Regions from separate parts of the Pantoea sp. S-LA4 genome, predicted to be linked through region 2. Evidence: predicted binding sites of a transcription regulator. Region 2 holds the regulator's gene; the other holds the start of a gene.
What was found. The regulator PurR, encoded in region 2, represses purine synthesis genes. The targets are predictions, from matches to a motif close to CANGCAAACGTTTGCNTG.

Region 1: the regulator PurR is predicted to act here: its motif matches at 3,614-3,631, upstream of guaD (guanine deaminase).

What each region holds. Positions count from the first base shown of each region.
Region 1 covers NZ_JBTLRC010000002.1:1,726,399-1,732,266, forward strand. Annotated here, with positions in the region: gene xdhB (xanthine dehydrogenase molybdopterin binding subunit) at 1-668, opposite strand, end outside; gene xdhA (xanthine dehydrogenase small subunit) at 658-2,100, opposite strand; gene guaD (guanine deaminase) at 2,097-3,425, opposite strand; gene ydfG (bifunctional NADP-dependent 3-hydroxy acid dehydrogenase/3-hydroxypropionate dehydrogenase YdfG) at 3,836-4,582, shown strand; gene ACX3P5_RS08960 (YnfA family protein) at 4,611-4,937, opposite strand; gene ACX3P5_RS08965 (DUF1283 family protein) at 5,071-5,394, shown strand; gene ACX3P5_RS08970 (DUF1161 domain-containing protein) at 5,440-5,736, shown strand; gene ACX3P5_RS08975 (MDR family MFS transporter) at 5,770-5,868, opposite strand, start outside.
Region 2 covers NZ_JBTLRC010000002.1:1,494,800-1,500,667, reverse strand. Annotated here, with positions in the region: gene nemA (alkene reductase) at 1-608, shown strand, start outside; gene gloA (lactoylglutathione lyase) at 729-1,136, shown strand; gene rnt (ribonuclease T) at 1,256-1,921, shown strand; gene ACX3P5_RS07855 (Grx4 family monothiol glutaredoxin) at 1,977-2,312, opposite strand; gene ACX3P5_RS07850 (C40 family peptidase) at 2,676-3,461, shown strand; gene cydH (cytochrome bd-I oxidase subunit CydH) at 3,520-3,609, opposite strand; gene purR (HTH-type transcriptional repressor PurR) at 3,891-4,916, shown strand; gene punR (DNA-binding transcriptional activator PunR) at 4,913-5,818, opposite strand.

The sequences.
Region 1 (5,868 bases), 230 kb from region 2:
TCAGTGGGATTCTGAGTCGAGGAAAAGACCTGCAGCTGCTGATCTTCGCCGGGAATGACCATTGCCGTCTGGGTTTCCAGATAGAAGTGTTCCTGACCGCCAATATGAAAGGAACCGCTGATGCGATGCGGGGCGCGTGCCAGCGCGGCATCAACGTCACCGCGCCGATGAACGTGCGGCTCCTGCACAAAGCTGCCCTGCGCCAGCGCCTGTTCAACATCCAGCAGCGGTTCAAGCACCTCATATTCAATCACGGCAGCGGCGGCGCCCAGCCGGGCAGCGTCCGGGGAATCGGCCGCCACCGCAATCACAATCTGACCCATATATTCGACTTTGTCGTGCGCCAGCAGCGGATCGCCCGGCTCCAGCGGACCAACATCATTGATGCCGGGCACATCCTGCCAGGTCAGCACGCTGACTACGCCGGGAATGGCGTAGCACGGCTCAACATCAATCCGGGTTATGCGCGCATGGGCGTGTTCACTCAGCCGCGGACAGAGGTGCAGCATACCGGGCAGCTCAGGCTTGTCGTCGATAAACCGCGCCTCACCGGAGACATGCATCTCTGCGCTTTCATGTTTATTGCTGCGGCCAACGCCGCTCTGGATGCCGGCGGTATGCTGCGCTTTGCGCACCTCTTCACTCAGTTCAGGACGGTTATGAGACATAGCGGGCCACCTCGATACAGGTTAATTCGCCGTTGTAGCGATGGTAGTAGCGCCGCAACAGATTACGCGCCACCTGCAGGCGGTAGTCAGCGCTGGCGCGGAAATCGGAGAGCGGCTGGAAATCTTCCGCCAGCGCGGCGGCCGCGCGTGACACCGTCACGGCGTTAAAGGGTTGATCCAGCAAGGCCTGTTCGCAGTGCGTTGCCCGTTTCGGCGTCGCGGCCATGCCGCCAAAAGCGATGCGCGCCGCGCGTACCTGACCCTGCTCAATCTCCAGGTTAAAGGCCGCAAACACCGCTGAAATATCATCATCCAGCCGCTTAGAGACTTTCCAGGCCACAAAGTCAGGTGACACCGTCACTTTATCGATACGTATCGCCCGGATAAACTCGCCCGGCAACAGTCTGGTCTGCCGGTAACCGGTGAAAAACTGGTCCAGCGGCAGCAGCCGTTGCTGCTCGCCCTGCTGCAGCAGCAGAGTGGCGTTCAGCGCCAGCAGCATCGGTGAGGCATCGCCAATCGGCGAGGCGTTGGCGATATTGCCGCCCAGCGTACCCTGCAGCCGGATCTGTAACGACGCGAAACGTTGCAGCATTTCGCTGATGCCCGGAATCCGGTCGGTCAGAAATTCGGCAACCTGCTGCAGAGAGGCGCTGGCACCGAGCAGATAGTGATCGTCAAATTCGCTGCACACTTTCAGCGCCGCAACCTGCTCCAGCGCGATCAGCACCGGTATGCGCTGATGCTGCTGGGTGATGGTGAGGCTCAGATCGGTGCCACCGGCAATCAGCCGCGCCTCAGGATGTTCCAGATAGATCTGCGCCAGCTGGGCCGGGGTTTTAGGCAGATAACAGTGCCGCCCGTCGCCGCTGAGCTGCTGCATCTCCTGATTCGCCAGCGCCGCCAGCCGTTGCGCCACGCTGGCCGCATGGTGATCGAACGGGTCGCTGACCGGCTGTGAACAGAGCTGCTGCGCGGCCACCATGATTGGCCGGTAACCGGTACAGCGACAGAGATTGCCCGCCAGCGCACTCTCCGCCTGATGGCGATCCCAGCCGCTGACCGATTTTTGCAGACTGAACAGCGACATCACAAAGCCGGGCGTGCAGAAGCCGCATTGCGAGCCGTGGCAATCCACCATCGCCTGCTGCGCCGGATGCAGAGCACCGCCGTGACGCAGATCCTCGACGGTGATCAGCTGCTTGCCCTGTAGCGTGGAGACCAGCGTCAGACAGCTATTGACCGTTTCATAATGCATCGCGCCATTGACCGCTTTACCGAGCGTGACGCTACAGGCACCGCAGTCACCTGAGGCGCAGCCCTCTTTGGTACCGGTGCGGCGCAGATGACCGCGCAGATAGTTAAGTATCGTCAGATTCGGATCTAACGCTTCTTCGGTAACTAATTGATTATTTAACAGGAACTGGATCATGCCGCTTGCTCTCCCGCATCGCGCTGCCATACCGGACGCCCGTTGACCCAGGTCTGGGCGATATTGCGGTCATCGCCGAGCGTCATCAGAACAAACAGTTTTTCCCAGATATCTTTGCTGTTGCCGATACGCAAAGTCTGTAAGGCGGAAACTGCCGGATCGAGCACCACAAAATCCGCCTCTTTACCCGGATTGAAATTGCCAATGGCGTGATCGAGATCCAGCGCCCGCGCGCCGCCCAGCGTGGCGTGATAAAAGGCTTCGGCGGCGCTCAGCTTATACTGCTGCAGCTGGCCCACTTTGTAGGCTTCGCCCAGCGTTTGCAGCATGCTGAAGGTGGTGCCGGCGCCCACATCGGTGCCAATACCGACTTTAACGCCCTGCTGCCAGCTGCGTTTAAGGTTAAACAGCCCGCTGCCAAGAAACAGGTTTGAGGTCGGGCAGAAAGCGATGGTGGAATCGGTGTCGTGCAGGCATTGCCATTCGCCGTCGTCGAGATGGACGCAGTGAGCAAACACGCTGCGACGCCCGGTGAGCTGATAGTGATGGTAGACATCAAGGTAGCCGGCGCGCTCCGGGAACAGCTGCTTCACCCAGGCGACCTCCTGCGGATTTTCGCTCAGATGAGTATGCAGCCAGGTATCCGGGAACTCCTGCCGCAGTTGCTGCACTTTTTCCAGCAGCTGTGGCGAGGAGGTCGGGGCGAAACGCGGCGTCAGCGCGTAGCTCAGTCGTCCGCGCTGGTGCCAGCGCTCAATCAGCGCGCGGGTCTGCTGATAACTCTGTTCCGGGGTTTCGGTCAGATTGTCAGGCGCGTTACGATCCATCATCACTTTGCCGGCAATCAGCCGCATGTTCAGCGCTTCCGCCGCGCTGAACAGCGCCTCAACCGACTGGGGATGCACGGTGCCAAACACCAGCGCGCTGGTGGTGCCATTCGACAGCAGCTGATGCAGGAAAAAGGCCGACATCCGGGCCGCGTGGTCCGGACAGTGATACTGCGCCTCCACCGGAAACGTATAGTGGTTGAGCCACTCCAGCAGCTGTTCGCCGAACGCGCCGATCATTTCGGTCTGCGGATAGTGAATGTGGGTATCGACGAAGCCCGGTACGATCAGCTTGCCGCGCAGGTCAATGATCGGCTGACCCGCCAGTGCGGCGCTGCACGCCTCCCACGGCGCTAACCCCACCACGCGTCCGTCGCGCAGCCGCAGCACGCCATCCTCCAGATAGCGCGCGGCAGAGAGCAGCCCGTCGGGCTGGTCCGCCACCGAGGTGAAGTCAAAAAAACTGGCGCGTATCGCCGTATCTGTCGCTGGTGACATGACTTTTCCTTTCTGAAAGCACTGCGGCCTTCTTTTCATTATGCAGATGATTGCCTTAATACCCTGTTGCAACTGCCGTGCCAGATTGTAATCACCACTTTTACTTTTACTATCAAATAGTTAAGTAAAATCTTGCTTGTTGCGCAACTGATGCAGGGCAATAGGGCCCCGCAACCGATTGCCTGGCAGTCGCAATCGGTTGCCTGGCAAGCTCGTCACGAATCGGGTGGGTTTAAGCGGCTGAATGCGCGCCTGCTCTGCCCCGTTTGTGTGCAGTGCGCCCCAAAACAGCGCAGCTGACGGGCCGGTAAAATGCCTTTACAACCCGATCGGTTTTTCGGCGGGCGCAAGCGGAAATGAAATGCTATGGTGAAGCCATCGACTCTGAAAATGGCATAAGGAACAGTGAGATGATTATTTTTGTCACCGGCGCGACCGCCGGTTTTGGTGAAAGCATCACCCGTCGCTTTATCGCAAATGGTCACAAAGTGATTGCCAGCGGACGGCGTGCCGAGCGGCTGAAAGCGCTGAAAGATGAGCTGGGCGAGCATCTTTATACCGTGCAGCTTGATGTGCGGAACCGCGCGGCAATTGAAGAGGCGGTGAATCAGCTGCCTGCCGACTGGCGTGACATCGACGTGCTGGTGAATAACGCCGGTCTGGCGCTGGGGATTGAGCCCGCGCACCGCGCCAACGTCGAAGACTGGGAAAACATGATCGACACCAACACCAAAGGGCTGGTCTATATGACGCGCGCCCTGCTACCGCAGATGGTGGAGCGTAACGTCGGCCATGTGATCAATATCGGTTCAATCGCCGGTAGCTGGCCTTATGCCGGTGGCAACGTCTATGGCGCGACCAAAGCCTTTGTGCGTCAGTTCAGCCTGAATCTGCGTACCGATCTGCACGGCACGGCGCTGCGCGTCACCGACATCGAGCCGGGACTGGTCGGCGGCACCGAGTTCTCTAACGTGCGCTTCAAGGGCGACGATGATAAAGCGGGCCAGGTCTATGAAGGCGCCACCGCTTTAACGCCGGAAGATGTCACCGAAGCGGTCTACTGGGTCGCCACGCTGCCTAAGCATGTCAACATCAATACCCTTGAGATGATGCCCGTCAGCCAGACGCTGGCCGGTCTCAAGGTGCACAAGCCGTAACCCTCAGGGCCAGCCGCACCGGCTGGCCCTATCCGCGTCCCCAGCCCAGCACGATAATCAGCATACCGATAAAGGCGACGATCGCCCCGCTCCAGTCCCAGGCGCTGAGTTTCACCCCATCGACCACCCGTAACCACAGCAGTGCAGTCAGCACGTAAACCCCGCCATAGGCGGCATACACCCGTCCGCTGGCCGCGGGATGCAGCGTTAACAGCCAGACAAACAGCGCCAGGCTGGCGGCGGCGGGCAGCAGCAGCCAGACGGAGCCGCCCTTTTTCAGCCACAGCCACGGCAGGAAGCAGCCGATGATTTCCGCCAGCGCGGTGATAAAAAACAGCACGGCGGTTTTGATCAGCATCCCGACCTCTCATAAACGTAAACAAACCACTCACGGCTGGTGAGCAAAGAAACGGCGATGATATACTAAGGCTACCCGCGGCAACAGCCGTTCCCATTGGTGATGTCTGCGTTAACTGAAGGAAAGCGCAATGAAAAAATTTATCCCGGTCCTGTTGGTGAGCCTGCTGTCAGCGGCAGCATTCAATGCCAGCGCTACCACCAATCGCCTGATCATTGAAGATGGCAGCAGCGCCGCCAGTAATGAAGCGGCGCGTCAGGATAAAGAGCAGTGGAATGACACGCGGATGCTGCGTAACAAAGTGAACAGCCGCGTTGAGAAGGAGTTTGATAAGACCGATCGTGCTTTTGATACCCGCGATAAGTGTGAGCAGAGCCTGAATCTCAACGCCTACTGGGAGCCGAATACCCTGCGTTGTCTGGATCGCCGCTCCGGCCGACCGATTGCACCCTGATTTTCAGCTATAGTAATGACGGACAACTAACATAAGGAATACGTGATGAAGCTACAGAGGGTTTTGTTAACCGCGACGTTGTTTGCGCTGCCGGTACTGGCACAGGCATCCTGTGAATCGGTAAAAACCGAGATCAGCCAGAAAATTATTCAGAACGGTGTGCCCGAATCGGGTTTTAGTCTCGACATCGTCGCCAACGATCAGGTTGATCAGGCTGGCGGTCAGGTGGTGGGACATTGTGAGAACGACACACAAAAGATTGTTTATAAGCGCATGGGGCGTGACGATGACGCCAGCGTGCCAGACAGTGCCGGCAGTTCACAGGACGCGCCCGCACAGTAAATTGCCAGGGCGACGACCTGTCGCCCTGCTCCGCTATTCTGCATGTTCCGGCCGCTGACGCGGCATCATCCACGCCACGCCCAGCGCAAACAGCGCTATCACCAGTGCCACCACAAACACCCAATGCAGTGA
Region 2 (5,868 bases):
TCGGTCAGGCCGCCGCCAATGCGCGTGAAGCCGATTTCGACCTGCTGGAACTGCACTCCGCACATGGTTACCTGATCCATCAGTTCCTGGCACCTGGCTCTAACCAGCGTACCGACGAATATGGCGGCAGCATCGAGAAGCGTGGCCGTTTTGCGCTGGAAGTGGTTGATGCGGTGATCGCTAACTGGTCAGCTGACCGCATTGGTATCCGCGTATCGCCTATCGGCAGCTTCCAGAATCTGGATAACGGTCCGGATGAGGAAGAAGCAGCGCTGTGGTACATCGGTGAGCTGGCAAAACGCAATATCGCTTACCTGCACCTCTCCGAGCCAGACTGGGCTGGCGGCAAGCCGTACAGCGATGCCTTCCGTGAGAAAGTGCGTAACCTGTTCCCTGGCGCGATCATTGGCGCAGGTGCTTATACCGTTGAGAAAGCGGACGATCTGATCGCCCGCGGCCTGATCGATGCGGTGGCGTTTGGTCGTGATTATATCGCGAACCCGGATCTGGTGGAGCGCCTGCAGCAGGATGCGCCGCTGAACCCGCAACGTCCGGAAAGTTTCTACGGCGGCGGTGCTGAAGGCTATATCGATTACCCGACGCTGTAATCTTCTTACAGGCTGCCATCCGGGAAGATGATGGCAGCCATTATTCACTGGCGATTTTGATCGCTATACTTAGCGCTGGTGTCATCCGGCGATGGCGTTTTGATTATTAAAGAGGATGTTATGCGTTTACTTCATACCATGCTGCGCGTTGGCGATCTGCAACGTTCGATCGATTTCTACACCCGTGTGCTGGGCATGCGCGTGCTGCGTCAGAGCGAAAACACCGAATACAAATATACGCTGGCCTTTGTGGGCTATACCGAAGAGAGCGAAGGTGCAGTCATCGAGCTGACCTACAACTGGGGCGTGGATAAATATGACCTCGGCAATGCTTACGGACACATTGCGCTGGGCGTTGATGATGTGGCTGCGGCCTGCGAACGCATCCGTAACGATGGCGGCAACGTCACGCGTGAAGCGGGTCCGGTGAAAGGCGGCTCGACCATCATTGCCTTTGTTGAAGATCCCGATGGTTACAAAATCGAACTGATCGAAAACAAACACGCCGGTCACGGCCTGGGCAACTAAGCCTGCTCTTCAGCCTGCCCTGCCGGGTGGGCTGATCTTCTCTGCTCTTCTTCATCTGCTGCACCCGGGCCCGTTTTTTGCCATAATGCGCGCTGCCCTTTTTCTGCAATGAGATCCTGATGTCTGAATCGAATTCCCCCCATGCACTCAATCAACGTTTCCGTGGCTTCTATCCGGTGGTCATCGACGTGGAAACCGCCGGTTTCAACGCGCAGACTGACGCGCTGCTGGAGATCGCGGCCACCACGCTGAAAATGGATGAAGAGGGTTGGATCCATCTCGACCAGACGCTGCATTTTCACGTTGAACCTTTTGTCGGCTCGCTGCTGCATCCTGAAGCGCTGGCATTTACCGGCATCGATCCCAGTAACCCGCTGCGCGGCGCAGTGAGTGAATATGAAGCGCTGCACGCCATCTTTAAGATGGTGCGTAAAGGCATTAAGGATACCGGCTGTAATCGCGCCATTATGGTGGCGCACAACGCCACTTTCGATCTCAACTTCATGAATGCCGCCGCCGAACGCGCCAGCCTGAAACGCAATCCGTTTCACCCGTTCGCCACCTTTGATACCGCGGCGCTGAGCGGACTGGTGCTGGGTCAGACGGTGCTGGCGAAAGCCTGTAAAGCGGCAGGAATGGATTTTGACAGTACCCAGGCGCACTCGGCGCTGTACGATACCCAGCAGACCGCTATTTTGTTCTGTGAACTGGTGAATCGCTGGAAGCGACTGGGTGGATGGCCGCTGCCGTTTGCTGAAGGCGAGCCATCAGCGACCGCTGACTGAAGAACCGGCAATGAAAGACAATGAAAAAGGCCGACATCGCGTCGGCCTTTCTGTTTTATTCCGCTTCTTTAAACTTCTCTGCGGTCTCTGTGATCAGCGACTGCAGTTCACCGCGCTGGAACATCTCGACGATGATGTCACATCCGCCGACCAGCTCGCCATCAATCCACAGCTGTGGAAAGGTTGGCCAGTTGGCATATTTCGGCAGCTCTGCACGAATGTCCGGGTTCTGCAGAATATCCACGTAAGCAAAGCGCTCACCGCAGGCTGACAGCGCCTGAACCGCCTGCGCAGAGAAACCGCAGCTTGGCAGTTTCGGTGAACCTTTCATGAACAGCAGGATCGGGTTTTCTGCGATCTGGCGCTGAATTTTTTCTACAGTACTCATAATTGCCTTCCTTAATTCGTCACTTCGTGTTTGTTTATTGTAGCGACTTCGCACCAGGACTGAAAACGAGATTTTACCGCTGCCGGATTAAATCGCCATGTTTGTTAAGTCCGCTCATCAGCCCTGATGCCACCCGGTTATTAACGGCCAGTAACATATTAATAATTTGCAATAGTTTTGCCGATATAAGACGCTGAAAATGTTCATTTTCAACGCAATTGCGTGAGGCCGAAAGATTAATAAAAAAAGGCGTTACTGTTTTCAAACGAACTGGACTAGAATGGCATCGGCGCTGATCCTGGATCAGATTATTCCCAACTTTGTCGCGGTGCGTAGTGGCCCTGACAACTTAACTAAAACCGGACTATGCGTTTAATCATTACGCTTTTCATTCTTGCCTTTGCGCAACTGTTCTTTAACATCGCTTCTGCCTCACCGCAGGCGCCGGTGAATGTCAGTTCGCATAAAGCAGAGAAAAAGAGTGCGCGCGAAGATGAGCGCCGCAAGCGTCGCCCGCTGAAAACGGCGGCAAAGAAAACACGCGTCAGTCCGGTTCAGAAGCTCAAAGTCAAAAAACAGAAAAAAAGCGAACTCACCGCCAGCCATCTTCCCGCTAAGAAAAGTAAAACCTCCCTGAAAACGGCCAGTAAAAAACGCTACGGCCACCAGCGTTCGCTTAAAACCGTTGACGCCAGCAGCAGTGACACCGGCACCATTAAAATGAGCAAGTCACATCGTCAGCGTTACCAGAAAGCGCGCGAAACGGCGATGACCAAGCTGATGGGCCAGTTGGGCAAACCTTATCAATGGGGTGGCACCTCACCGCATACCGGTTTTGATTGCAGCGGCCTGGTCTGGTACGCCTATAAAGATTTGGTCAAGTTCAAGATCCCGCGCACCGCCAATGAGATGTTCCATCTGCGCGACGCCGCGCCGGTTAAACGTGAGTCACTGGAGAAAGGCGATTTAGTCTTTTTCCGCATCAATGGCCGCGGCACCGCCGATCACGTTGGGGTTTATCTCGGCAACGGCAAATTCATTCAGTCACCGCGTACCGGCAAAGATATTCAGATCAGTGCGCTGGGTGAAGACTACTGGCAGCGCCACTATATTGGTGCGCGTCGGGTCATGACGCCAAAGACCATTCGCTAACGCAGCCGTTGAGCGATCGCCAGACAGCAAAAAGCCGGGCCATGCCCGGCTTTTTCGATCAGTGCAGAATCGCGGTGAAGCTAAAAGCGACAATCATCAGCAGGCAGCCGACGGTAGTCATCAGCGCCAGTTTCAAATCGGTACTCATTTAACTCTCCTTAGTCACAATTTTTGTGGGGTTAAGCCATTTTCCCACAGGACCGGGTAAAAATCTCGTTTTATCCGCCCAGCCTTGTTAGAATCCTGCCTTTGTTGCGCAACGCGCGCAGCCCCGGTTCCGTTTGCTCTCTTTTCAGGCGCTCATTACCCGCCAGTCGCCCTGTTTACCGGTCAGAAAACCTGCATAATTGCGCAGAAAACCCTGAGCAGACGCAAACGTTTAACATTATGCTTATCATTGCGTTAGATAAGCCCTGGAGTCCGATTTTAATGGCAACAATTAAAGATGTGGCAAAACGCGCCGGCGTCTCAACGACCACCGTTTCGCACGTCATCAATAAAACGCGTTTTGTCGCTGAAGAGACGCGCAACGCCGTCTGGCAGGCGATTCAGGAACTGCACTATTCGCCCAGCGCCGTGGCGCGCAGCCTGAAGGTGAATCACACCAAAACGCTGGGCCTGCTGGCGACTTCCAGCGAAGCGCCCTACTTTGCTGAAATTATTGAAGCAGTGGAAAACCACTGTTTCGACAAAGGCTATACCCTGATTCTGGGTAATGCGCACAATGATCTGCAGAAGCAGCGCGCCTATCTCAGCATGATGGCGCAAAAGCGCGTCGATGGGCTGCTGGTGATGTGCTCTGAGTATCCGGACGATCTGCTGAAAATGCTGGAAGAGAACCGTAACATCCCGATGGTGGTAATGGACTGGGGCGAATCCCGCGCCGACTTTACCGACACGGTGCTGGACAATGCGTTTCAGGGCGGTTATCTCGCCGGGCGTTATCTGATTGAGCGTGGCCATCGCGAGATTGGCGCCATCCCCGGCCAGATGGAGCGCAACACCGGAGGCGGACGTCACGCCGGCTTCCTGAAGGCGCTGGAAGAAGCGGGTATTCAGCCGCGTGCCGAGTGGATTGTCCAGGGTGACTTTGAACCTGAATCGGGCTATCAGGCAATGCAGCAGATCCTGTCGCAGAAACAGCGCCCGACCGCGGTGTTCTGTGGTGGCGATATCATGGCGATGGGGGCGATTTGCGCCGCCGATGAGATGGGATTGCGCGTGCCGCAGGACATTTCGGTGATCGGCTATGACAATGTGCGCAACGCGCGCTACTTCGCGCCGGCGCTGACCACCGTTCATCAGCCGAAAGCGCAGCTGGGTGAGAAAGCGCTGGAGATGTTGCTGGATCGCATCACCAGCAAACGTGAGATTTCTCAGACCATCGAAGTGCATCCAACCCTGATTGAACGTCGTTCCGTAGCTGATGGTCCGTTCCGCGACTACCGCCGTTAATCTTCGCTTAACCACTCCTGATTAAGCGTTTGCGCATCACCCAGATAGCTGAGTAACCAGCCGGTCGCCGGTGATGCGCGATCTTCCGCCCAGCTGACACAACAGGGACTCTCCGGAAAAGCCACCGGCAGGGTCAGCTCCACCAGCGCGCCGCTGTCCAGCAACGGCCGGGCCAGATGACCAGGCACCATCGCCACGCACAATCCCGCCAGTACGCAATCCAGCCCGGTCTGCCATTCCGGCACCACCAGCCGACGCTGGTTGTCGAGCGTCCACGTCATCCGGCGTGGCAGCGCGCGCGAAGTATCTTCCAGAACCAGCGACGGCCAGCTGCGCAGGGTATCGTCATCTATCTGGCTCACTTCCGTCAGCGGATGGTGGTTCGCGACCACGCAGCGCCAGTTGAGCGTCCCCATATCGCGAAAGGCAAAGCGGCCGCCGACCGGGATCGCCTGAGTCGCGCCGATAGCAACCTCCACCCGGCCATCCGCCAGCGCATCCCAGACGCCGTTGAACACTTCATAACTGATGTGCAACTCCATGTCAGGAAAGTGCCGGTAAAAATCCTTCACTAATTGTCGGGTACGCTGCGGCTTGACGATACAGTCCACCGCAATACTTAACTGCCCGCGCCAGCCGTTGGCCAGCTGCTGACACTGGCGGCGGGTGGCGAGCATTTTTTTGATGACGCTGCGCCCTTCCCGGACAAAATGCTCTCCCGCAGGGGTTAATACCACCTCACGATGCTGACGTTCAAACAGCGGAACCGCCAGCCAGGTCTCCAGCTGGCGCACCGTGTAGCTGATAGCCGACGGCACCCGATGCAGCTCCTGCGCCGCCGCGCTGAAGCTGCCACCGCGCGCCACGGCATCCACCACTTCTAACGCATATTCTGACCACATATTCTGCCTTCAAATTTTTTAACAGCAATCGGCAAATATTAGCGTTTCAC